Linked DNA regions of Pontimicrobium sp. SW4. The protein of the gene in region 1 interacts with the protein of each later gene in a pairwise test. Links are inferred from orthologs where the notes say so. Each region holds a gene or a part of one and is shown in the gene's direction. Other genes may lie near its edges.

Region 1 (7,659 bases):
GATAATCTATACGAAGTAAGCTTAGAAGGTTATTACAAAAACACTAATAATGTATTAGATTATAAAGTTGGTGCGGAATTATTATTGAATTCAACTTTAGAAACCGAAGTTTTGCAAGGTAAAGGAAAGTCGTATGGTTTAGAACTTCTATTAAAAAAGAGTAAAGGAAACTTAAATGGTTGGATTGGTTATACTTACTCACAGTCACTAATAAAGTTAGATAGTCCTTTTCCTGAAGAGGTTATAAATAAAGGAAGATATTTTCCTGCAAATTTTGATAAGCCACATGACTTTAGTTTAGTATCTAATTTTAAGTTTACTAAGCGATTTAGCGCATCAATGAATTTTGTTTATCAAACTGGTCGTCCAGTTACTTATCCCATAGGAAGTTATTACCAAAATGGACAAGAGATAGTAGTTTATAGTGACCGTAATAAATTTAGAATACCTGACTACTATAGATTAGATTTAAGCTTTAATGTAGAAGGAAACCATAAAACAAACAAATTAGCACATAGTTTTTGGAATATTTCAGTGTATAATGTTTTGGGAAGAAACAATCCTTATTCTGTGTTTTTTGTAACAGAAGATGGTGAGATTAATGCGAAGCAAGCATCTATTTTTTCAATACCTATTCCAACAATTACTTATAACTTAAAATTTTAAATATAAGTTTTATGAAATCATATAAACACTGCTTACAAGCATTAATTATTACAATAACAATCTTTCTTGGTAGTTGTGTAGAGCCTTTTGAATATGAGTCTGAAAACTTTGAAAAGCTTATAATAATTAACGCTGTTATTACAGATGAAAACACAGAACAAATAGTAAGTATTACTAATACGACACCAATTGATGAACACTATGTTTCTCCAGAAAATAATGCACAAGTAATTGTAAAAGATGATTTAGGTAATCAATATATGTTCTCAGAACTTGAACCTGGTAAGTATGTTTCGCAAAACCCATTTGCAGCTATTCAAGGAAGAAATTATTCACTGCATGTAGTAACTAGTAATGGTAGAAAATACCATTCTGATGAGATAAGCCTAGTTTCAGGAAAAAAACCAATAAATATTAATCCAATTCGAAGAGTCAATGATCAAGGCATTATAGGCGTAGATATTTTAGTTAGTAGTTTTGATGAAACTAATAACTCTAAGTATTACAGATATGAATATGAGGAAACATATAAAATTATTGCACCAAACTGGAGTCCTTTTGATATAGTCCCTAGCGGATTTGGCTGTGGTGCACCTTTTACTCTAATACCTAAACAAACAGAGCAAAAGGTTTGTTACAACACAACCTTATCCAATTCTATAATACAAACTAACACTATTAGCTTATCTGAAGATAGAGTCGAGGATTTTAGTGTTAGATTTATTCCAATAACCAATTTAATTATTGCGCATAGGTATAGTATATTGGTAAAACAGTATGTACAATCTAGAAATGCTTATGCCTATTACGAAAAGATAAATAAAAGTATACAAGAAGGTAATATTTTTTCTCAAGTGCAAACAGGTTTTGTTCAAGGGAATATGTTTTCAGAGACTGATTCTAACGAAAATGTAATTGGTTTTTTCGAAGTTTCTTCGGTAGTTACCAATAGAGTGTTCTTTAATTTTGAAGATATTTTTCCTGATGAAGAAAAACCAGAAAAAGAATGTATTTTAATTGCACCACCAATTGCGGAAGAAGGTGAATGTAGTTTATTACCCTTTTTAGAAAATTCACAATATAAATATGTTGAGAATAATAGTCCTCAAGGCGAAGGTGAAGGACCATATACAATAACTCAACCTAATTGTGGAGATTGCACTAGAGAAGGAGCAGCAGAAGTCCCAAGTTTTTGGATAGAATAATAGCATCATGAGATTTAAAAATATAATATTAGTTACTAGTTTTGCCTTTCTTAGTATTTATTTAAGAGCACAAACTAATACAGAATTATCGCAATCTAAAACAGATTTCCCAACCGAAAGTGTTTATATACACTATAATTCAACGATATTATTTTCTGGAGAGACATTATATTATAAGTTTTATAGTCTAAACAATTTTTCAAATAAGCTTTCAAACATTAGTAAAGTAGGTTATATAGAATTAGTAGATAAGGATAAGCAAGTAGTTTTTAAGCATAAAATAAGGCTTAATAGAGGACAGGGTTATGGAGATTTCTTATTGCCAAGCGATGTTCCTACTGGAAATTACAAACTAATTGGATACACATTATGGATGAGTAATAACCAAGAAAATAAGTTTTTTGAAGCCGATTTGAAAATTATAAATCCATATAAAGCAATAAACGAAACAACTATAAAAAATGATTCTTTAAGTACAAAGCTTAAGAATGAATTAATAGCCAATTCAACAAAAAATCTCGAATTAAAACTGCAAAAAAAGATTTATAACGTAAGAGATGAAGTGTTATTTAGTATTATTAACGATAAAAAAATATTTAGTAACATTTCAGTTTCTGTTTATAAAGTAAACGAATTAGAAGCATCCCCTTTAATATCTGCTCAAACTTATAGAAAAAAACAATTAAGTAGTATTGACCACAATACTATTTATCAGGAAAAGATTATTGAATTTCCAGAGATTAGAGGAGAAATTATTAAAGGAACCCTTAAAAGTGACACACAGGATGTTTCCAATAAAAAAATTGCGATTTCTATACCAAGCGGAGGATTAATAAATATTGTAAAAACAGACAGTAAAGGAAAGTTTAGTTTGAATGTGAATCAGCACTACAATAGGAATGAATTATATGCTAAGGTATTTGAAAATGATGATGATGATTACAAGCTAGAAATAGAGCCGTTATTTAAAATAGATTATAAAAAACTAAACTTTAAAGAGTTTGTAATATATGAAAGCGAGGTTAAAAAGGTTTTAGAGAGGAGTATTTTTAATCAAATAGATAATGCCTATTTATTTACTAAAACAGATTCAATATTAGTTCAAGGATCGAATTTGCCATTCTATGATTCCTACGATTTAGAATATGATTTGGATAACTATAATAGGTTTTCAGATATGAAAGAAGTGTTTGTAGAAATAATTAATCAAGCACAAATTTATAAAACACAAAACGACAATTTTCAGTTTTCAATTTTAAACCAAAAAGGATCATTCGATAAAAGCATACCACCTTTACTAGTTATAGATGGGATAATTATTAGAGATCCAAATCTTTTGGTTTATTATAATGCTAAGAGCATAAAAACAATAAAAATAATTAGAAGTAAGTACTATTTGGGATCAGATATTTTTAATGGTGTTATCGTTTTTCAGACCATTAATAATGATTTTAATAGAAAGGTTGTTAATTCAATAGCAAATAAGTTTGAATTGTATGATTTAGAAAAAATTAAGCAATATAAAAACACATCTTACGAAGGAAGTTTACTTATTGAAAACAATAGAATCCCAGACTATAGAAAGCAATTGTACTGGAACCCCAATATAAAACTAACTAATAGTTTAAAAGATATAAGCTTTTTTACGTCTGACAATACTGGTGAATTTGAAATTAGAATAGAAGGGTTTACAGAACAAGGAGATCCAGTTTCTTTATCTTCAACTTTTACAGTTATAGAAGAATAATTCTCTTTGTTATTTTCTTAAATATAAAGACAAAAATCAGCTAGCAATATTTATTGTCATTAATGGATATGTTTGTACTTTTGTATTCGATTTTTAATAGAAAGAAACAAATTTTATGAACTCATACGATGTAGCCATTATTGGTTCTGGTCCTGGAGGTTATGTAGCAGCAATTCGTTGTGCACAACTTGGAATGAAAACTGCAATTATTGAAAAATATTCAACGCTTGGTGGTACTTGTTTAAATGTTGGTTGTATACCAAGTAAAGCCCTTTTAGACTCGTCTCACCACTATGAAGATGCTGTAAAGCATTTTGAGGAACATGGAATAGAAATTCCAGGCGATATAAAAGTGAATTTAGAAAAAATGATTGCACGTAAGCAATCTGTTGTAGATCAAACTACAGGTGGCATTGATTTCTTGATGAAGAAAAACAAAATCGATGTTTACGAAGGCTTAGGAAGTTTTAAGGATGCTACCCATATTACTATTTCTGGAAAAGAAACTACAGAAATTGAGGCTAAAAACACCATCATAGCCACTGGAAGTAAACCATCAAACTTGCCATTTATAAAAATAGATAAAGAACGAGTTATCACTTCAACCGAAGCTTTAAAACTAAAAGAAATCCCTAAGCACATGATTGTGATTGGTGGAGGTGTTATTGGTTTAGAACTTGGTCAAGTGTATAAGCGTTTAGGAGCAGAAGTCTCTGTAGTTGAATATATGGATCGTATTATCCCAACGATGGATTCTGGGTTATCAAGAGAGTTAAATAAAGTGCTTAAAAAACAGAAATTCAAAATTAATGCGTCTCACAAAGTAAAGTCTGTTGAAAGAGTTGGAGATGAAGTAATTGTAAAAGCTGATAATAAAAAAGGAGAAGAAGTAGAGTTTAAAGGAGATTATTGTTTAGTATCAGTAGGTCGTCGTCCTTATACAGATGGTTTAAACGCAGAAGCTGCTGGAGTAAAGCTAAATGATAGAGGACAAGTGGAAGTGAATGACCATTTACAAACAAGCGTTTCAAACATTTATGCAATTGGAGATGTTATTAAAGGCGCAATGCTTGCGCATAAAGCTGAAGAAGAAGGTGTGTTTGTTGCTGAAACTATTGCAGGACAAAAACCGCATATCGATTATAATTTAATTCCAGGCGTGGTTTACACATGGCCAGAAGTTGCGGCTGTTGGTAAAACAGAAGAAGAATTAAAAGATGCTGGAATCAACTATAAAGTTGGTCAATTCCCAATGCGTGCTTTAGGTAGAAGTAGAGCAAGTATGGATTTAGACGGATTTGTAAAAATCCTTGCAGATAAAACGACTGATGAGATTTTAGGCGTACACATGGTTGGTGCTAGAGCTGCTGATATGATTGCTGAGGCAGTTGTTGCTATGGAATATAGAGCTTCTGCAGAAGATGTATCACGTATGTCTCATGCACATCCAACATTTACTGAGGCTATTAAAGAAGCAGCTTTAGCTGCCACAGATGATAGAGCTTTGCATATCTAATGAATTCCCTTAAAAAAAGGAATCCCATCATTAAAAACTAAAATATTTTAAAAGCGAATCTATTATAGGTTCGCTTTTTTATTTCCTTGTTAATAACTTTGATTTTATACTTTTTATAAAGCATTGACTTTCAATATTTAAAATTATAACTTCGCTTATCGTATGATATAGTTCATTGAAACGGAACGATATCTTTACCATTAGCTGCAACCAAAATGAACATCAAAATGAAATTTCTTCTTCCAATACTATTTCCACTTTTATTTACTTCTTGCAACGGACAGAAAAATAAACCTGTTGAAATAAAAGAATCTAAAGTTTATACTAATGCTGACATTATTACTAGTAGTCTATTAGATAAAAATGGAGACTTATGGTTTGGAACATCAACTGAAGGACTTTACAAATATGATGGAGAAAAATTTTCAAACTTTAATGAAAGTAATGGACTATGCACTAACCAAATATGGAGCATCATAGAAGATGATAAAGGAATAATTTGGTTGGCAACTAATAAAGGTTTGTGCAAATACAATAGCAATACGTTTACTCAAATTTCGCTTCCATATATTGACACCAGTAGCGATTGGTATAAAGACATTTACCCAACTATCAACCCAAACCAAGCAAATTCTATAATCCAAGATAAAGACGGGATATTTTGGATTAGCACTTCTGGTGGTGGTGCTTATAAATATGACGGAAATACATTTGAGAATATTTTGGCTGATAAAGGCAGAAAATATGAAGACAGTCTTCATCACAATGTTATACAGAGTGTCATGGAGGACAAAAACGGTAATATTTGGTTTGCTTCTATGAGCAATGGAGGAATAACTCGTTTTGATGGAGAGACATTTAAGGATTTAAAAAGTGAAGATGGATTAAGCGATAATATGGTTCGTAATCTCTTTCAAGACAATGAAGGAAATATTTGGATTGGAACTAATGGTAATAGGAATGGCGGATTGGATAAGTTTGATGGAAAGAACTTCACGAACTTTAATGAAAGTAATGGTTTGTGTAGTAACAATATAGATGTCATTTACCAAACTAAAAGTGGAGTAATGTGGTTTGGAAGTGATAGAAGTGGCGTGTGTTATCTTGAAAATGGAAAATTTATACCAATCCAAGAATTATCCGAAGTCGCAATCCGAACAATTATCGAAGACAAGAATGGGGATTTATGGTTTGGTGGAAGAAAAGGAAACCTATGGAAATATGAAGGAAAGCAACTGACTGATCTAACCCAATTGAAAAATGAATAAAAGGCAACAGCTAACACGGTATATAGCAAATAGGGAGTTCGGTGGTTTACGAAAGTTAGTGCTATTATCAAATACCGCCAAATCGTTGATTTGGCTTTTAAGAATGAATAAATTAAAAACAAAATACAACGCTTTGGCTCTGTGCAAACCTGAAAGTTTATTACTTTCTACTGCCCTACTTGCCATATACTAACCGATAAGCGTAACAAAAATTAATGCTTTTGCTTTACCATTTAAAAATCACCTATTTCAAAATCAGCATCCATCCAACTTTCATTAATTAAAGATTCCATTTTAGTGACATTCTCAGAATCATTAAGACCTTGATAGGCTAATTTTAGTCCATGATGTGCCCAACCATTTTTTGGCAATCTTTTTAAATCATCATTATAGGTTGTAATGGCGTCATTAAATTCACCTGCTTTATTTTGTATAGCTCCTAGATGGTGTCTTACAGAGAAAAACCAATCTGGTGGTTCATTATAGTTGAGTGTATCCTCAATAGCTATAGCTTCTTTTAAAAGTATGATACTAGTTGCATAGTCTTCATCAGAAGCCCATAATTCAGCTTCTAGTACTTTGGAGGCTATTTGTACTAAATCATAAACCGAATTAATATCCCAAATGGTAACCTCTTTTAAGCTTTCATCTTTTGCCAACTCCATTAGTTGTATTAATTCTTTTTTTGCACTTTCCTGATCTCCTTTTCCTAAATGCGCCATTCCCTCGGCATAATGCCTTACAGCTTTCACATATTTTAAATCGTAAGTTTCAAATTGCATATCTAAAATATCATCCCATTTTTTAAATTTTACTGCCACATTATATGGTGTGATGTAATAATGCTGTAAAGTACCCCAACCTGGTTGTTTCATGATTTCTGGATGCACATGTTCAGAGACTTTGTTGGCGCCAATCATTGCCCAATGACTATTACCCTCTAAAGTTGCAGTTGCTGCCATAAAATGATAATTATGTGGATAATACCCTAGAGGATAAGCACCTTGTGCATGGCACAAAGTAACATAAGTGCTATCAGCTTCAACTGCTGCAATATTTGATAGTGTTCCTTTATGATATTCACCAGTTCTAATATACACATGGGAAGGCATGTGTAATAAATGTCCTGAACCAGACACTAAACCATCATCAAACACTTTGGCTGAAATATTTGCCCTTTCTGGAGTACTTGAGGCTTCTGTTGCATGAATGTAGAAGTGATGTGCCCCAGGATGTTTAGGATACTGTTTTATAAGC
Region 2 (7,883 bases), 640 kb from region 1 along the record:
GATCCTTTGTCTAATGAGCTAAAGTGATTTAATTACCATAGTTCTCCTACTTCTTTTTTAATGAATGCTAAGGCTGCATCGCTTGGCGCTCTTTTTTCCATCATTTCGGTTAGAATAACCTCTCTAAGTTTGTCGGCAGTTCCGGTTTTTTCTAATAAACCAGCTTTTCTAATAAGTTGTATGGTGGCATTTTTTGCAGCTACAATGATGTTCCAACAATCATCAGTTACGTAGATTTGCTGTGATAAATTATGTTCAAATTCTTGTTTAATAGTTGCTACAAGTAATGATTCGTAAGTGTTTTTATCTGAGCTTGTTGGACTCACTCTTATTAGTAATTTAGCAGGTGCTATTCTTTCTAAGAATAGTGCCATACGCTCATAAGCTTGAAGTCGAATAGGTAAGGTGTTTACTTGAATGTCTTTATGGAGTAAAAAACGTCTGCGACCATCTTCGTTTTTTGTGTGCTCCTTAAAAAAATAGTAGGCAATCATTCCAGTTATTAATGCTGGAACTGCGTATAGAAATACTTCAAAAATTTTTTCAACTTCCATGTGTTATTGTTTATTTGTTGAGGCGTTAATTTATTTATAGTTATTGTAATTTTGGTAAACTGTACTTAATACTAGTTTTTTCCTCCCAAATATATGCAATCTTTTAATTCTTGCATATTTGTATAGGGGACAGATGTTTTTTCGTAGTTATATGTTTTGTTTAATTCTTCTGATAAATTATGATCGTCAACATTTACATCAATATCTTTCATTGTAAATTGGCAAGGGTGTTCATAACCAGCTGCATGTGTGATTTCTACCAATTCCTTTCTAAAAGTTTTAAAATATTGAGCAAGTCGTAAGGACTTTAATGGAATGTTAATGCCATTTTGCAACCATTTATTTTGTGTAGCAACACCACTTGGACATTTATTAGTATGACAAACTTGTGCTTGAATACAGCCAATACTCATCATAGCTTCACGTGCAACATTAATACAGTCAACTCCCATGGCAAAAGCCATGGCGGCTTTTGCAGGAAAACCTAATTTACCGCTTCCAATAAATACAATACGTTCGGTGAGTTCTCGCTTTTTGAATACTTTGTACAAATCGCTAAAGCCATATACCCAAGGAAGTGAGACATGGTCTGCAAAACTTGGAGGCGCAGCACCAGTACCACCTTCGCCGCCATCAACAGTGATAAAATCTGGGCCTTTGCCAGTTTTTAGCATAATATCGGCAAGTTCTTCCCATTCGTTAAGTTTACCAATAGCAGCTTTTATACCAACTGGAAGTCCAGTGTTTTTAGCTATATCTTCAACAAAGTCTAATAATTCCTTGACATTAGAAAATGCTGAGTGATTTGGAGGGGATAGTACATCTTTACCAACTTCAACACCACGTATATTGGCAATTTCTTGAGTAATTTTTGCTCCAGGAAGCACACCACCTTTTCCTGGTTTTGCGCCTTGAGATAGTTTTATTTCAATAGCTTTTATAAATGGGTTATTATGTACTAATTGTTTTAACTTTTCCATCGAAAAATTACCATTACTATCTCGAACACCAAAATAACCAGTTCCGAAATGGAAAATTACATCACCACCATTGCTATGATATGGGGATAAACCTCCTTCTCCAGTATTATGATAAGCACCTGCAATTTTTATACCTTTATTTAATGATTCTACAGCTTTTGCAGAAAGCGAACCAAAACTCATGGCTGAAACATTGATTATAGAAGCTGGACGATAGGGTTTTTTACGTTTATTGTAATAGCCCATAATTTTTGCACAAGGCAAAAAACTTGGATTAATTGAATTTGGGTGATTATCAGATAATCTATAAGGCATCATTGCATTATTAATAAAAATATGCTGATGCGCATAAATATCACGGTCGGTTCCAAAACCTTCATAGTTATTTTCTTTCTTTGCAGATGCGTAAATCCAACTACGTTCTATACGATTAAAAGGAAGCTCTTCTCTATTATTTGCTACAAAATATTGACGAATTTCAGGGCCGATTTTCTCAAACAAATAGCGTAAATGACCAATGATAGGGTAGTTGTGACTAATGGTATGTTTCTTTTGAAAGAAAATATCGCGTATTGCTACTAATATTAATAGTATAAGTATCCACATCCACCAAGATATTTGCGACAAAAACTCCATAATAATTTAAAATTTTATAAACGTATAACCATTGTTTTGATACTGTATTAAGGCCGTCATAGCTGATAAAGCAAACTTTACATTTGGATTAGCATTATCTTTTGTGATGCCTCTAAAAGAAGCAGTTTGCCCACAAATAATAATATCTGCTCCAGCTTTAGTAAGCTCATTTATTAATTCCAAATTCGGGTTGTCAACGCCATACTTCTCTTTATAGGCTTTATTATTTAATACATCTTGCCATGCACCACCATGAATTGTCATAGCAACTTTTAGCTGTTCTTTTTTCATACCTTCATTAGCATGCATATTTAAAAAACGAGCTGCCGTAACAATATTTTTATTTATAATACTTCTATCTGTCGATGATTGAGATACATCAAAAATCACTTTAAACTCTTTAGAAATGTCTGTCTTAATATCAAGAGTTTCTATAGTAAAAGTCTCACCAAAATTTTTAATAATTTTTCCTTCTAAACGTTCGTTTTGAGATAATAAAGAAAAGCAAGTTAAGGTAAATAGGTAAAGAGTAAATAGGAATTTTTTCATATTAATTAGTTAAGAGCGTTAAAGATATTTAAATTTTTAAGAAACCTAGTTGGCACAAATGTAATTGTTTATAATTATTGGTAAAATCATTAAGAAATCAAAGTAACATTGGCTAAATTCACGCTTTAAAAAAAACAAATTTGGAGACGTATTTAAGTCAATTAAATGAAGCGCAATTAGCACCAACTTTACAAAAGGATGGTCCTATGATTGTGATTGCTGGAGCTGGTTCTGGAAAAACAAGAGTACTTACTTACCGGATTGCTTATCTAATGAGTCAAGGTGTTGATGCGTTTAATATTTTGGCGTTGACTTTTACCAATAAGGCAGCTAAAGAAATGAAAGGCAGAATCGCTGAGATAGTTGGTGATGGTGAAGCTAAAAACCTATGGATGGGAACGTTTCACTCTGTTTTTGCTAAAATTTTACGTTTTGAAGGGCATCATTTAGGGTTTCCTAGTAATTTCACTATATACGATACACAAGATTCTCAAAAATTGTTGGGCTCAATAATTAAAGAAATGGGCTTAGAGAAAGATATCTATAAAACCAAGCAGGTTTATAGCAGGATATCTTCTTATAAAAACAGCTTAATAACGGTTAAAGCATATTTTAAAAACCCAGAGCTCATGGAAGCTGATGCTGCGACAAGACGTCCAAAAATGGGAGAGATTTATGCAGAATATGTTGACCGTTGTTTTAAAGCTGGCGCCATGGATTTTGATGATTTGTTGCTAAGAACTAACGAGTTGCTAACCCGCTTTCCTAATGTTTTAGCACAGTATCAAGATAAGTTCCGTTATATTCTTGTCGATGAGTACCAAGATACAAACCACTCGCAATATTTAATAGTTCGTGCTTTGGCAGATCGTTTTCAAAATATATGTGTGGTTGGTGATGACGCCCAAAGTATTTATGCGTTTCGTGGCGCTAATATTAATAATATTTTGAATTTTCAAAAGGATTATGATGATGTGAAACTCTACCGCCTAGAGCAAAACTATCGCTCGACCAAAAACATTGTAGGCGCAGCAAACTCAGTGATTGAACATAATAAAACCAAGTTAGATAAGGTAGTTTGGACTTCTAATGAAGAAGGTAATAAAGTTAAAGTACATCGTTCGTTAACCGATGGAGATGAAGGCCGTTATGTAGCAAGTACCATTTGGGAAGAAAAAATGAATAACCAATTGCATAATAACGATTTTGCAGTGCTTTATCGAACAAATGCACAATCACGTGCTATTGAAGATGCTTTGCGAAAACGAGACATCCCTTATCGTATTTATGGAGGCTTATCATTTTACCAGCGTAAAGAAATTAAAGACGTTACTGCATATTTGCGTTTGGTTTTAAATCCTGCAGATGAAGAAGCACTAAAACGTGTTATTAATTTCCCAGCACGTGGTATTGGGCAAACTACTATTGATAGACTAGTTGTTGCTGCAAATAATTATAAGAAAACCATTTTTGAAGTTTTAAAGAATCTTGATACGATAGATATTAGTATTAATAGCGGAACAAAAAATAAACTAAAAGATTTTGTGACGCTTATTGAAAGTTTTCAAGTAATGAATCAAACGGCAAATGCTTTTGATTTAGCTGAACACGTAACTAAAACAAGCGGATTAATACGAGAATTTAACAAAGACGGTACTCCCGAGGGCATTACGCGATTGGAAAATGTACAAGAGCTTTTAAATGGTATCAAAGATTTTGTTGAAGGGCAAATGGAGCTAGCTGATGCTGGAGATTCTTTAGCAGAATTTTTGGAAGATGTGGCATTAGCAACAGATTTAGATGGTGACAAAGGAGATCCAAATCACGTAGCTTTAATGACTATTCATTTGGCAAAGGGATTGGAATTTAATCATGTGTTTATTGTTGGTTTAGAGGAAGATTTGTTTCCAAGTGCTATGAGCATGAATACACGTAGCGAATTAGAAGAGGAGCGACGTTTGTTTTATGTGGCTTTAACTAGAGCCGAAAAACAAGCCTATTTAACCTATGCATTGTCACGTTACCGTTGGGGAAAATTAATTGACTCAGAGCCTAGTAGATTTATTGAAGAAATTGAAGATGAATTTTTAGATATTATTATTCCTATTGAAGAACGACGCATCAACCCAATGTTGTCAGCAGATATATTTGGAGATGTTGAGCCTAATAAAATTAGGTTTAAGCCACCAAAAAAGTATGAGCCTAAAAGAAAAAGTAATATAAAACCAAAACCTGAGGGGATTAAAATAAATACACCTAAGAACTTTAAAAAAATAACGAGCTCTAATGAAAACACTAATTTGTTTGACAGCAAATTAGTAGTAGGGAATATAGTAAAACATTTACGATTTGGAAAAGGTGAAGTCCTTAAAATAGAAGGTGTAGGTTCGGATATGAAAGCAGAAATAAACTTCCAAAATGGAGGGATAAAAAAATTACTACTTCGCTTTGCTAAATTAGATATTATTGGATAGAAACGCAATCGCCATTATTTTTGAATTTGTAACAAAACACTTTGAATACCATTATTGCTTACTAAAAATGAAGATCACAATTACATCCTTAGTTTTTATATTCTTTATGGTAATAGTGAGTCATGGACAACAAAGCTATTCTTATACTCAGCCTAAGGATCTTAACGATGGATGGAAAACAGTAAATCTGCGTTCAGAACACTTTGATTCGACAAAAATATATCAATTGTTCAATCAACTTAAAGAAGCTAAGCATAAGCTCAAAAGTATTTTAGTGGTAAAAAATGGGCAAATCATTCTTGAGGAATATTTTAATGAACATGCTGTTGATAAACAGCACGATCTTCGTTCTACCACAAAAAGTATACGTTCTGTTTTAATTGGAATTGCCATAGATAAAGGTTTTATAGGCAGTGTTGACGACCCAATTACAAAATACCTTAAAAACCCTATATTTAGCAAAAACTTGGATAAAAGAAAAGAAAAAATCACGATTAGACATCTTTTAACTATGTCATCTGGACTAGATTGCAACGATTGGGATCAAAAATCTGAAGGGCAAGAAGATAAAGTTTATAGGAAAAAGGATTGGATTCAATATACATTAGATTTACCAATGGTAAATGAACCAGGGTTGGTTTCCAATTATTGTTCAATGGGAGCTGTACTAATTGCCGAAATAATTACTCAAGCATCAGGAATAACAATCGATAAATTTGCTGAACACTATTTATTCAACTCATTAGGTATTGACAATGTTGGTTGGGATCATACAAGCAATAAAAATGTTATTCCATCAGGAAAACGATTGTATATGACCACACGAGATATGGCTAAAATAGGTCAACTAATGCTAAACAAAGGCATATGGAATAAACAGCAGGTAGTTTCTGAATGTTGGATTGAAGAATCCACAACCCCAAAAACAAAAATCACTGACATTGATTATGGGTTTTTATGGTGGAATATTCCCTTTAGAGTAAACGAAAAAACTATAACTTCTATAGTTGCTACAGGAAATGGAGGACAGTATATTATGATTTTTCCATCAGAAAGCATTGTTGCAATATTTAATGGAGAAGCATACAATTCGCAAGAGGAGAAATTACCTTTTGCTATAATTAATAATGTGATTTTGCCAACGTTTATGGATTTAGACTAATTAAAGCAAAGTCAGAAAATACATGTTTTTTTAAACTTATTTATGTTTGTTTGCCTTTAAGTCAACGCATTATTTTATTCCAAATGCGTTTGCGTAAAAGCCTTTAACTTTAGCACTGTGTCTAATAAATCAGTGCCAACCCAACCATGTCCAGCATCTGGATATAAAGTAAATTCGTGAGTTACGCCAAGTGTAGTTAGCTCATCTCTTAAAGCAGTTCCTTGAGTAATAGGTACAAGAGGGTCTTGTCCACCATAAAATAATATGGTTGGAGGTGCGGAAGCTGTTACTTGATGCAACGGACTTACTTCTTCTAAAAATTCGGTAGTTGGATCAATTCCAAATAAATCAATTAATTCTTGTAATGTTGCATTGGCATTGTTTAAATATGCAGGATCTGTAAAATTTGTTGGGCCAACAACGCTACAAACCATTTTTACATCATTATCAGTATCAAATGCATAACTCCATAATAATGATAAATGTCCACCAGCACTTACACCAATAAATCCAAAATCATCATCTATTGTATAATTATCTTTGTTTTCTTTTAAATGATTAATCACAGATGTTATATCGTTTATTTGCATTGGATATGGATTGTTGTCATCATCTGCTAACCTATAATTCATATTTACCACTGCTAAATTTGGATGTTCCTGTCTTACATAATTTTTAAATAAATTCATGTCACTTTTGTCACCACCAGACCATCCACCACCATGCACAAGAATCATTACTTTTGTACTATTCTCTCTATCTGCAGGTAAGTATATATCAAATGTTTGTTTGGCATCATTTCCATAAGCGACATCGAGTTCTTGATAGTATCTTGTAGGATCTAAAGTGTTGGTATTTGGAATAGTATTATCATCGTTTAATGAGCATGCAAATAGTATAAATGTGCAAATAACACTCAACAATGTAGATTTTGGAGTATTCATATTTAAATAATTAGTTTATTTGTATAACACTTTTAGCAAGATAATGAATATGGCAGATTTTGTAAAAATTTATGAAGATAATCCTAATCCAAAAGAAATAGCAAAAGTGGTTGCTGTTTTAAAAAAAGGAGGATTAATCATTTACCCTACGGATACCGTGTATGGTTTGGGCTGCGATATTACTAACAATAAAGCATTGGAGCGTGTTGCTAGAATTAAAGGAGTTAAATTAGAAAAGGCTAACTTTTCGTTTGTGTGTCATGATTTAAGTAACTTAAGTGATTATGTAAAGCAAATAGATACAACTACTTTTAAAGTCTTAAAGCGTGCGCTACCTGGACCTTACACATTTGTACTACCTGGAGCAAAAAGTTTACCAAATGCATTTAAAAAGAAGAAAACGGTAGGTATTAGAATTCCAAATAATAACATAGCATTGGAAATTGTTAAGCAATTAGGTAATCCAATTATTTCTACATCTATTTATGATGAAGATGAAATTTTGGAGTATACTACCGATCCTGAATTGATTTTTGAAAAATGGGATAACCTAGTGGATTTGGTTATTGATGGTGGTTATGGAG
Region 3 (7,667 bases), 1.6 Mb from region 1 along the record:
GTTCCTCAAGCATATTTAGCGAAATTATTACAAGAATTATCTAGAGAGGATATAATATCTTCAAAGAAGGGATCTAAAGGCGGATTTTTTTTAAGTGAGGAAAATGCAAACCATACTTTAATGGATATTGTTAATGTTATTGATGGAGATGATAAGTTTAATTCTTGTTTGTTAAGTCTAGAAAAGTGTAATTCAAATAAACCGTGTCCGTTACATGATATAGCAAGTCCAAGTAGGTCAAAATTCATTCAAAGTCTTAATCAAAATACCATCAAAAATTTTTCTTTACAAATAGAACAAGGCAAGGTTTTCTTACCACTATAAAAGATGTGTTTTTAATAGAAAAAAAGACATCACATTTTACTAAAAGTTGTATTTTTGAAAAAATTTTCTTGACGTAAGAAAGTCTTAAAAAAAATAATGGATAAATATTCCTTTTTAAACGCAGCACATACGGCATATTTCGCTGATCTTTACGAACAATATTTAGAAAATCCAGATTCGGTTGAACCAAGTTGGAGAGCTTTTTTTCAAGGCTATGATTTTGGCAGTGAAAATTATGGTTTATATGGTGAAATTGTAGAAGGTGTTTCAGCGCAAATTCCAGAACATGTTCAGAAAGAATTTCAAGTTATAAAACTTATTGAAGGTTATAGAAATAGAGGACATTTATTTACAAAAACAAACCCTGTTCGTGCCAGACGTAAGTATACACCAACTTTAGAGATTGAAAACTTTGGATTATCTCAAAGCGATTTGAATACTGTTTTTAACGCAGGAGATGTTTTAGGTATAGGAGCGCAAACTCTTAGTGAGATAAGAAAGCATCTTGAAGCTATTTATTGTGAAGCCATTGGTGTAGAATATATGTACATACGTCAACCAGAAGAAATTAAATGGATTCAAGATAAGCTTAACAGTAATGATAATCATACAAAATTTTCAATAGACCAAAAAAAGCATATCCTTGAAAAGTTAAATGAAGCAGTGTCTTTTGAAAACTTCTTGCACACAAAATATGTTGGTCAAAAGCGATTTTCACTTGAAGGGGGTGAAACGTTAATACCAGCTCTTGATGCTGTTATTGAAAAAGCTGCTTCTTATGGTGTGAAAGAATTTGTTATGGGAATGGCACATCGTGGTCGACTAAGTACACTCACTAATATATTTGGTAAATCTGCTAAAGATATTTTTAGCGAGTTTGATGGTAAAGACTACGAAGAGAAAGTGTTTGATGGTGATGTGAAATACCATTTGGGATGGACTAGTAAGCGCACAACAGATAATGGTAATAGAATTAACTTAAGCATAGCTCCAAACCCTTCGCATCTTGAAACAGTTGGAGCAGTTGTTGAAGGAATCACAAGAGCAAAACAAGATAAATATTACCCAGACGATTTTAGTAAAGTCTTACCAATTGTAGTACATGGGGATGCTGCTATTGCTGGACAAGGACTTGTTTATGAAGTTGTACAAATGGCAAAACTGGATGGATACAAAACCAACGGAACCATTCATATTGTTGTAAATAACCAAATTGGGTTTACAACCAATTATTTAGATGCTCGTTCGAGTACGTATTGTACAGATGTTGCAAAAGTAACGTTATCACCAGTTTTACACATTAATGCTGATGATGCTGAAGCGGTTGTTCATGCAGTATTATTTGCACTAGATTTTAGAATGACATTTAAGCGTGATGTTTTTATTGATTTGCTAGGTTATAGAAAATATGGGCATAATGAAGGAGATGAACCTAGATTTACTCAACCAAAATTATATAAAGCTATTTCAAAGCATCTAAATCCAAGAGATATTTATGCAACTAAATTAATTGAAGAAGGAATTATTGATAGCAATTATGTAAATAAGCTTGAATCTGATTACAAGGCAATGTTAGAGTCTGAATTAGAAGATTCAAGAAAAGAGAATAAAACAGTCATAACGCCATTTATGCAAGAAGATTGGAAGGATTTTAGAAGAGCCAATGCTTCAGAAATAATGATTCCAATTGATACTACATATCCTAAAAACAAATTAGAAAAGATAGCTGAAGTAATTTCGACTCTTCCAAAGAATAAAAAATTTATTCGAAAAATAGAGCGTCTTATTGAATCTAGAAAAACAATGTTCAATGAAGATAAGTTGGATTGGGCAATGGGTGAGCACTTGGCTTATGGGACACTGTTAGAAGAAGGGTTTGATGTTCGTATTTCTGGTCAAGATGTAGAACGTGGTACATTTTCTCATCGTCATGCAGTTGTTAAAGTTGAAGATAGTGAAGAAGAAATTATTTTACATAATAGTATAAGTGATAACCAAGGAGAATTTCATATTTATAATTCACTTTTATCAGAATATGGTGTTGTAGGTTTTGATTATGGTTATGCTATGGCAAGTCCAAATACGTTAACGATTTGGGAAGCACAATTTGGAGACTTTAGTAATGGTGCACAAATAATGTTGGACCAATACATTTCGGCAGCAGAAGATAAATGGAAGCTTCAAAATGGATTGGTAATGTTATTACCACATGGCTACGAAGGTCAAGGAGCTGAGCATTCTTCAGCACGTATGGAACGCTATTTACAATTATGCTCAAGAGATAATATGTTTGTTGCAGATTGTACAACACCTGCAAATATGTATCATTTGTTAAGACGACAAATGAAAGCAAATTATAGAAAGCCTTTAATTGTTTTTACACCAAAAAGTTTATTACGTCATCCAAAAGTTGTTTCAACAGTTGATGAATTCTCTAACGGTAATTTTCAAATGCTTATTGATGATGTCGAAGCTAATGTTGAACAAATAAAATCTTTGGTATTTGTGACAGGAAAATTTTACTATGATTTATTGGAAGAACAAGAAAGATTAGGAAGGAAAGATGTTGCAATAGTAAGGATAGAGCAATTATTTCCATTACCAATCGAAGATATTCGTTTAGTGATAAACAAATATAAGAATGTAGAAGAAATAGTTTGGGCTCAGGAAGAACCACGAAATATGGGAGCTTACAGCCATATGATGATGCATATTGATGAAGCTAGAACTTGGAGAGCAGCCACAAGAAGACCTTATAGTGCTCCAGCCGCGGGAAGCTCAACAAGGTCAAAAAGGCGACATCAAGAAGTTATAGATTTCGTTTTTGATAAAGCAAAAGATAACCAACGTAGATAACATTATAAAACTAAAATATATATAGAATGATTTTAGAAATGAAAGTTCCGTCACCAGGAGAATCAATCACAGAAGTTGAAATAGCAGAATGGTTGGTAGAAGATGGAGATTATGTAGAAAAAGATCAAGCCATTGCTGAGGTAGATAGTGACAAAGCAACTTTAGAACTGCCTGCAGAAGCAAGCGGAGTAATTACTTTAAAAGCTGAAAGTGGGGATGCTGTTGCAGTTGGACAAGTAGTTTGTTTAATTGACACAAGCGCTACAAAACCAGAAGGAACTGTACCAGTAAAAAAAGTTGAGAAAGTTGAAACTGCCCAATCAACTGTGCAAGCTACTTCTTCAAGCCAAACCTATGCTACAGGAACACCAAGTCCTGCTGCTAATAAAATATTAGCCGAAAAAGGTATAGATGCTTCTCAAGTTAATGGCTCTGGAAGAGATGGACGCATAACAAAAGAGGATGCTATTAAAGCGGTACCTTCAATGGGACAAGCAATTAATGTCGAAGGCAGAGGAAGCTCAAGAAGTAAAATGTCTATGCTTCGTCGTAAAGTAGCAGAAAGATTAGTTGAAGCAAAGAATACTACAGCAATGCTAACGACCTTTAACGAGGTTGATATGTCTCCTATTTTTGCATTACGTAAAGAATATAAAGAAGCTTTCAAAGAAAAGCATGGAGTAGGTCTAGGCTTTATGAGTTTCTTTACATTAGCTGTCGTTAGAGCATTAAAAATGTATCCCGCTGTCAATTCTATGATAGACGGTAAAGAAATGATAAGCTATGATTTTTGCGATATTAGTATTGCAGTATCTGGACCTAAAGGATTAATGGTTCCGGTAATTAGAAATGCCGAAGATTTAACTTTTAGAGGTGTTGAGGCTGAAGTGAAAAGATTAGCCATTAGAGCAAGAGATGGTCAAATAACTGTTGATGAGATGACTGGAGGTACTTTTACTATATCTAATGGAGGTGTTTTTGGAAGTATGTTATCTACGCCAATTATTAATCCACCGCAAAGTGGTATTTTAGGAATGCATAACATTGTTGAACGTCCAGTCGCTATTGATGGTAAAGTTGAAATACGACCAATCATGTTTGTAGCATTGTCTTACGATCATAGAATTATTGATGGAAGAGAATCTGTAGGGTTTTTGGTAGCTGTTAAAGAAGCTTTAGAAAATCCAATCGAATTATTAATGGATAATGATATTAAGAAAGCTTTAGAGATGTAATAAAATATTTGTTAATTTAAAAAGGCGTTTGTTTAACAAACGCCTTTTTTATTCATATTAAACTAACTAACAGATTAATAGAAATTACTACAATTGTTATAGTAACTAATCCAACTAATAAAATTTTACGCCAAAGAGTAGTATAATTTTTATTCATTAATATTTGGGGTTTATTCTTATAAAGAATGAAAGCTTCAGGCAACTAAACCTGAAGCCTTCCATAATTCTCCCTAAGAACTAATTAATAGCTTTGTAAATGTCATAAATAAAAGAATACCAAACAATACGTATAAATACGTATATTTGATTCTTTAAAACCTATTTACAAGAAAATCAAGCAGTTATATGTTTAAAAAAATTAAAATTTACAATAAAAAGTTTTCATTTTCTTTTGCAAACAATAAAAGACTGTTGTGTTTAGGCTCTAAACGAAATTTTTTAATAATATGGCTCTTGTGTTTTTCAACTGTTCTATAGGAGACATTTAAGATAGAAGCTATTTCTTTTGCTGTTTTATTCTGCGTTATTAATTTGAGGATTCTTTTTTCCGAAGGTGTTAAACTATTTATATCTATATTATTTTGTTCAATTGAAAACTGATTTTCAATTTCTTTACTAAAATATGGAGTGCCCTTAACGACTGCCTTTAAACAATTTTCAATTTCAACTAAAGCAAACTCTTTTAATAAGTAACCATAGATATTATACTGTTTTGCTTGTTTATAAAACGCACTACTTTTTTCAAACGTAATTAGCACAATTTTGGTGTCTAATTTACCTTGACATAGTTCGGCTATTTCAATACCAGTTAGATGTGGCATTCTTATATCAAGAATGGCAATATCTGGTTCATGTTTAACAATCAGTTTATAGGCCTCTTTTCCGTCAGTGGCACTATCAATAATATTGTACTTTTTTTCAAACAAAAAATCCTGTAAGCCCTTAAGGACTAATGGGTGGTCATCAGCAATAATTATTGATGGGTTCATAGAAGGATTAAGTAGAGTTGCTATTAATATTAGAGTTTAAGATATAAATATTTCTTATTGTAATCAATTATTGCTTTAGTTTTTTTTAAAATGTCTGCACCAATAATACCATGAACAGGGTTTGAATTGTGGTTAGTTAAAGCGGTATTTACATGAGCTAAATCAAATAGAATGATTGAAGTTTTTTTTGATACCCATTTACCTATCTTAACTGTATTCTTTTTTGAAACTTGTGTGAGCATATCTATTGCTCCTGCGCCAGCAGCTTTTACCTCTGAGTCTTCTACTGTTAACCCAAATGTGTCGGTAAAAGTAAAATCAACACATGAGTTTGATGCTCCTGTATCCAAAATAAACTGTCCTTTTTTGCCATTAATCATAGCTTTTAATTCAAAATGATTAGTTTTTGTAAGGTGTATCTTTATTTTGGTGTAACCTTTTTTTAATAAAAATTGCTGTAAGCTCATAGTTAAATAGTTGGGTCGTGCTTTAGTATATTGCTTTTTTAAGAGCTTTCAAATATAGTAATCAAAGCTTACTTTTGCTAAATGATAATTACCGATACACATACACATTTATATAGTGAGGCTTTTAATGATGATCGTAGAGAAATGATGCAGAGAGCTTTTAGCAATAATATTACACGTTTTTTTATTCCAGCTATAGATTCAACCTATACAAAAGCAATGCTTAAACTCGAGGAGGATTATCCTAATAATGTATTTTTGATGATGGGTTTACATCCTACTTCTGTTAAAGAAAATTACAAGGAGGAACTAGCTCATGTTGAAAAACTATTATCTGAACGAGCTTTTATAGCCATTGGCGAAATAGGTATTGACTTGTATTGGGACAAATCAACATTAAACATACAACAGGAAGCATTTAGGCATCAAATTAAATTATCCAAGAAATATAAATTGCCAATAGTGATTCATTGCAGAGACTCGTTCGATGAGATTTTTGAAATTTTAGAAGAAGAAAAAGGAGACGATTTATTCGGAATTTTTCATTGCTTTACAGGAACATTAGAGCAAGCTCAAAGAGCTATCTCCTATAATATGAAATTAGGAATAGGTGGCGTAGTAACATTTAAAAATGGAAAGATAGACCAATTTTTAAATCAAATAGATTTATACCATATAGTTTTAGAGACAGACTCACCTTATTTGGCTCCAACACCGTACCGTGGAAAACGCAATGAAAGTAGCTACATAATTAATGTGTTAGAAAAATTGTCATATATATATGGTATAACTACAAAAGAAATTGCCGAAATTACCACAGCCAATTCAAGAGACGTTTTTAAAATTTAGAAATGAAAATACCAAACATACTTTTAATATATACAGGAGGAACTATTGGGATGATTAAGGATCCCGAAATAGGAGCGTTACGTTCTTTTGATTTTGATAATTTACTAGATAAAATACCAGAATTAAAACTTTTATCTTGTTCTATTGAGACCATTTCTTTTGGAGAGCCCATAGATTCTTCAAATATGAGTCCAGATTATTGGAATCAAATCGCTGAAATAATTGAACAAAATTATCATTCTTGTGATGGTTTTGTGGTATTGCATGGAAGTGATACTATGAGTTATACTGCTTCCGCATTAAGTTTTATGTTAGAAAACTTAGCAAAACCTGTGATTTTTACAGGATCACAATTACCAATAGGAGATTTACGTACCGATGCTAAAGAAAATTTAATTACATCAATTCAAGTAGCTTCGCTTCAAGAAAAAGAACAGCCTCTTATAAAAGAAGTATGTCTTTATTTTGAATATAAATTATATCGAGGTAACAGAACCACAAAGATTAATGCTGAACATTTTGAAGCCTTTGCTTCTTTAAATTATCCAGATTTAGTAGAATCTGGTGTACACCTTAAAGTAAATAAAGAGTATTTGCTTAAACCAAAAAAAGGCAAGTCATTACGAGTCCACAAAACGCTTAATAATAATACTGCGATTATTAAGTTGTTTCCTGGAATTTCTAAAAATGTGATGCGTTCTATTTTTTCTACTCCAAGCATAGAAGGTGTGATATTAGAAACTTATGGTGCGGGAAACACAACAAATATAGAGTGGTTTATTGATATACTAAAAGAGTATATTGATAAAGGGATACATATAGTTAATGTAACACAGTGCTCAGGAGGTAGTGTAATAATGGGGCAATATGAAACGAGTACACAACTAAAAGATATAGGTGTAATTTCGGGAGGCGATATGACAACTGAAGCTGCGATAACCAAACTC

What was found.
Region 2: the proteins of lpdA (region 1) and ABGB03_RS08765 interact in binary tests that used the Escherichia coli proteins (3 or more experiments, as listed by UniProt). The link is inferred for Pontimicrobium sp. SW4 from one-to-one orthologs.
Region 3: the proteins of lpdA (region 1) and odhB interact in binary tests that used the Escherichia coli proteins (3 or more experiments, as listed by UniProt). The link is inferred for Pontimicrobium sp. SW4 from one-to-one orthologs.

The regions. Positions count from the first base shown.
Region 1 is NZ_CP157199.1:1,231,178-1,238,836, forward strand. The notes cover bases 3,101-5,933. They hold lpdA (dihydrolipoyl dehydrogenase), read left to right. Parts: upstream 3,101-3,733; coding sequence 3,734-5,134; downstream 5,135-5,933. Other genes in these bases: ABGB03_RS05930 (hypothetical protein), read left to right, coding at 3,101-3,618; ABGB03_RS05940 (two-component regulator propeller domain-containing protein), read left to right, coding at 5,362-5,933. Outside these bases: ABGB03_RS05920 (carboxypeptidase-like regulatory domain-containing protein), read left to right, coding at 1-666; ABGB03_RS05925 (DUF4249 domain-containing protein), read left to right, coding at 678-1,871; more of ABGB03_RS05930, read left to right, coding at 1,879-3,100; more of ABGB03_RS05940, read left to right, coding at 5,934-6,402; ABGB03_RS05945 (hypothetical protein), read right to left, coding at 6,636-7,659. UniProt on the Escherichia coli protein: Lipoamide dehydrogenase is a component of the glycine cleavage system as well as of the alpha-ketoacid dehydrogenase complexes.
Region 2 is NZ_CP157199.1:1,868,496-1,876,378, reverse strand. The notes cover bases 2,470-5,526. They hold ABGB03_RS08765 (UvrD-helicase domain-containing protein), read left to right. Parts: upstream 2,470-2,859; coding sequence 2,860-5,193; downstream 5,194-5,526. Other genes in these bases: ABGB03_RS08760 (serine hydrolase), read left to right, coding at 5,261-5,526; ABGB03_RS08770 (DsrE family protein), read right to left, coding at 2,470-2,719. Outside these bases: ABGB03_RS08785 (patatin-like phospholipase family protein), read left to right, coding at 1-27; ABGB03_RS08780 (hypothetical protein), read right to left, coding at 33-554; ABGB03_RS08775 (FMN-binding glutamate synthase family protein), read right to left, coding at 626-2,170; more of ABGB03_RS08770, read right to left, coding at 2,177-2,469; more of ABGB03_RS08760, read left to right, coding at 5,527-6,355; ABGB03_RS08755 (alpha/beta hydrolase), read right to left, coding at 6,430-7,299; ABGB03_RS08750 (L-threonylcarbamoyladenylate synthase), read left to right, coding at 7,349-7,883. UniProt on the Escherichia coli protein: A helicase with DNA-dependent ATPase activity. Unwinds DNA duplexes with 3'-5' polarity. Translocates on single-stranded DNA with 3'-5' polarity. Initiates unwinding more efficiently from a nicked substrate than double-stranded DNA.
Region 3 is NZ_CP157199.1:2,877,787-2,885,453, reverse strand. The notes cover bases 2,470-5,310. They hold odhB (2-oxoglutarate dehydrogenase complex dihydrolipoyllysine-residue succinyltransferase), read left to right. Parts: upstream 2,470-3,206; coding sequence 3,207-4,415; downstream 4,416-5,310. Other genes in these bases: ABGB03_RS13265 (response regulator transcription factor), read right to left, coding at 4,781-5,310; ABGB03_RS13275 (2-oxoglutarate dehydrogenase E1 component), read left to right, coding at 2,470-3,180. Outside these bases: ABGB03_RS13280 (Rrf2 family transcriptional regulator), read left to right, coding at 1-324; more of ABGB03_RS13275, read left to right, coding at 421-2,469; more of ABGB03_RS13265, read right to left, coding at 5,311-5,404; ABGB03_RS13260 (retropepsin-like aspartic protease), read right to left, coding at 5,434-5,871; ABGB03_RS13255 (TatD family hydrolase), read left to right, coding at 5,953-6,720; ABGB03_RS13250 (asparaginase), read left to right, coding at 6,723-7,667. UniProt on the Escherichia coli protein: E2 component of the 2-oxoglutarate dehydrogenase (OGDH) complex which catalyzes the second step in the conversion of 2-oxoglutarate to succinyl-CoA and CO(2).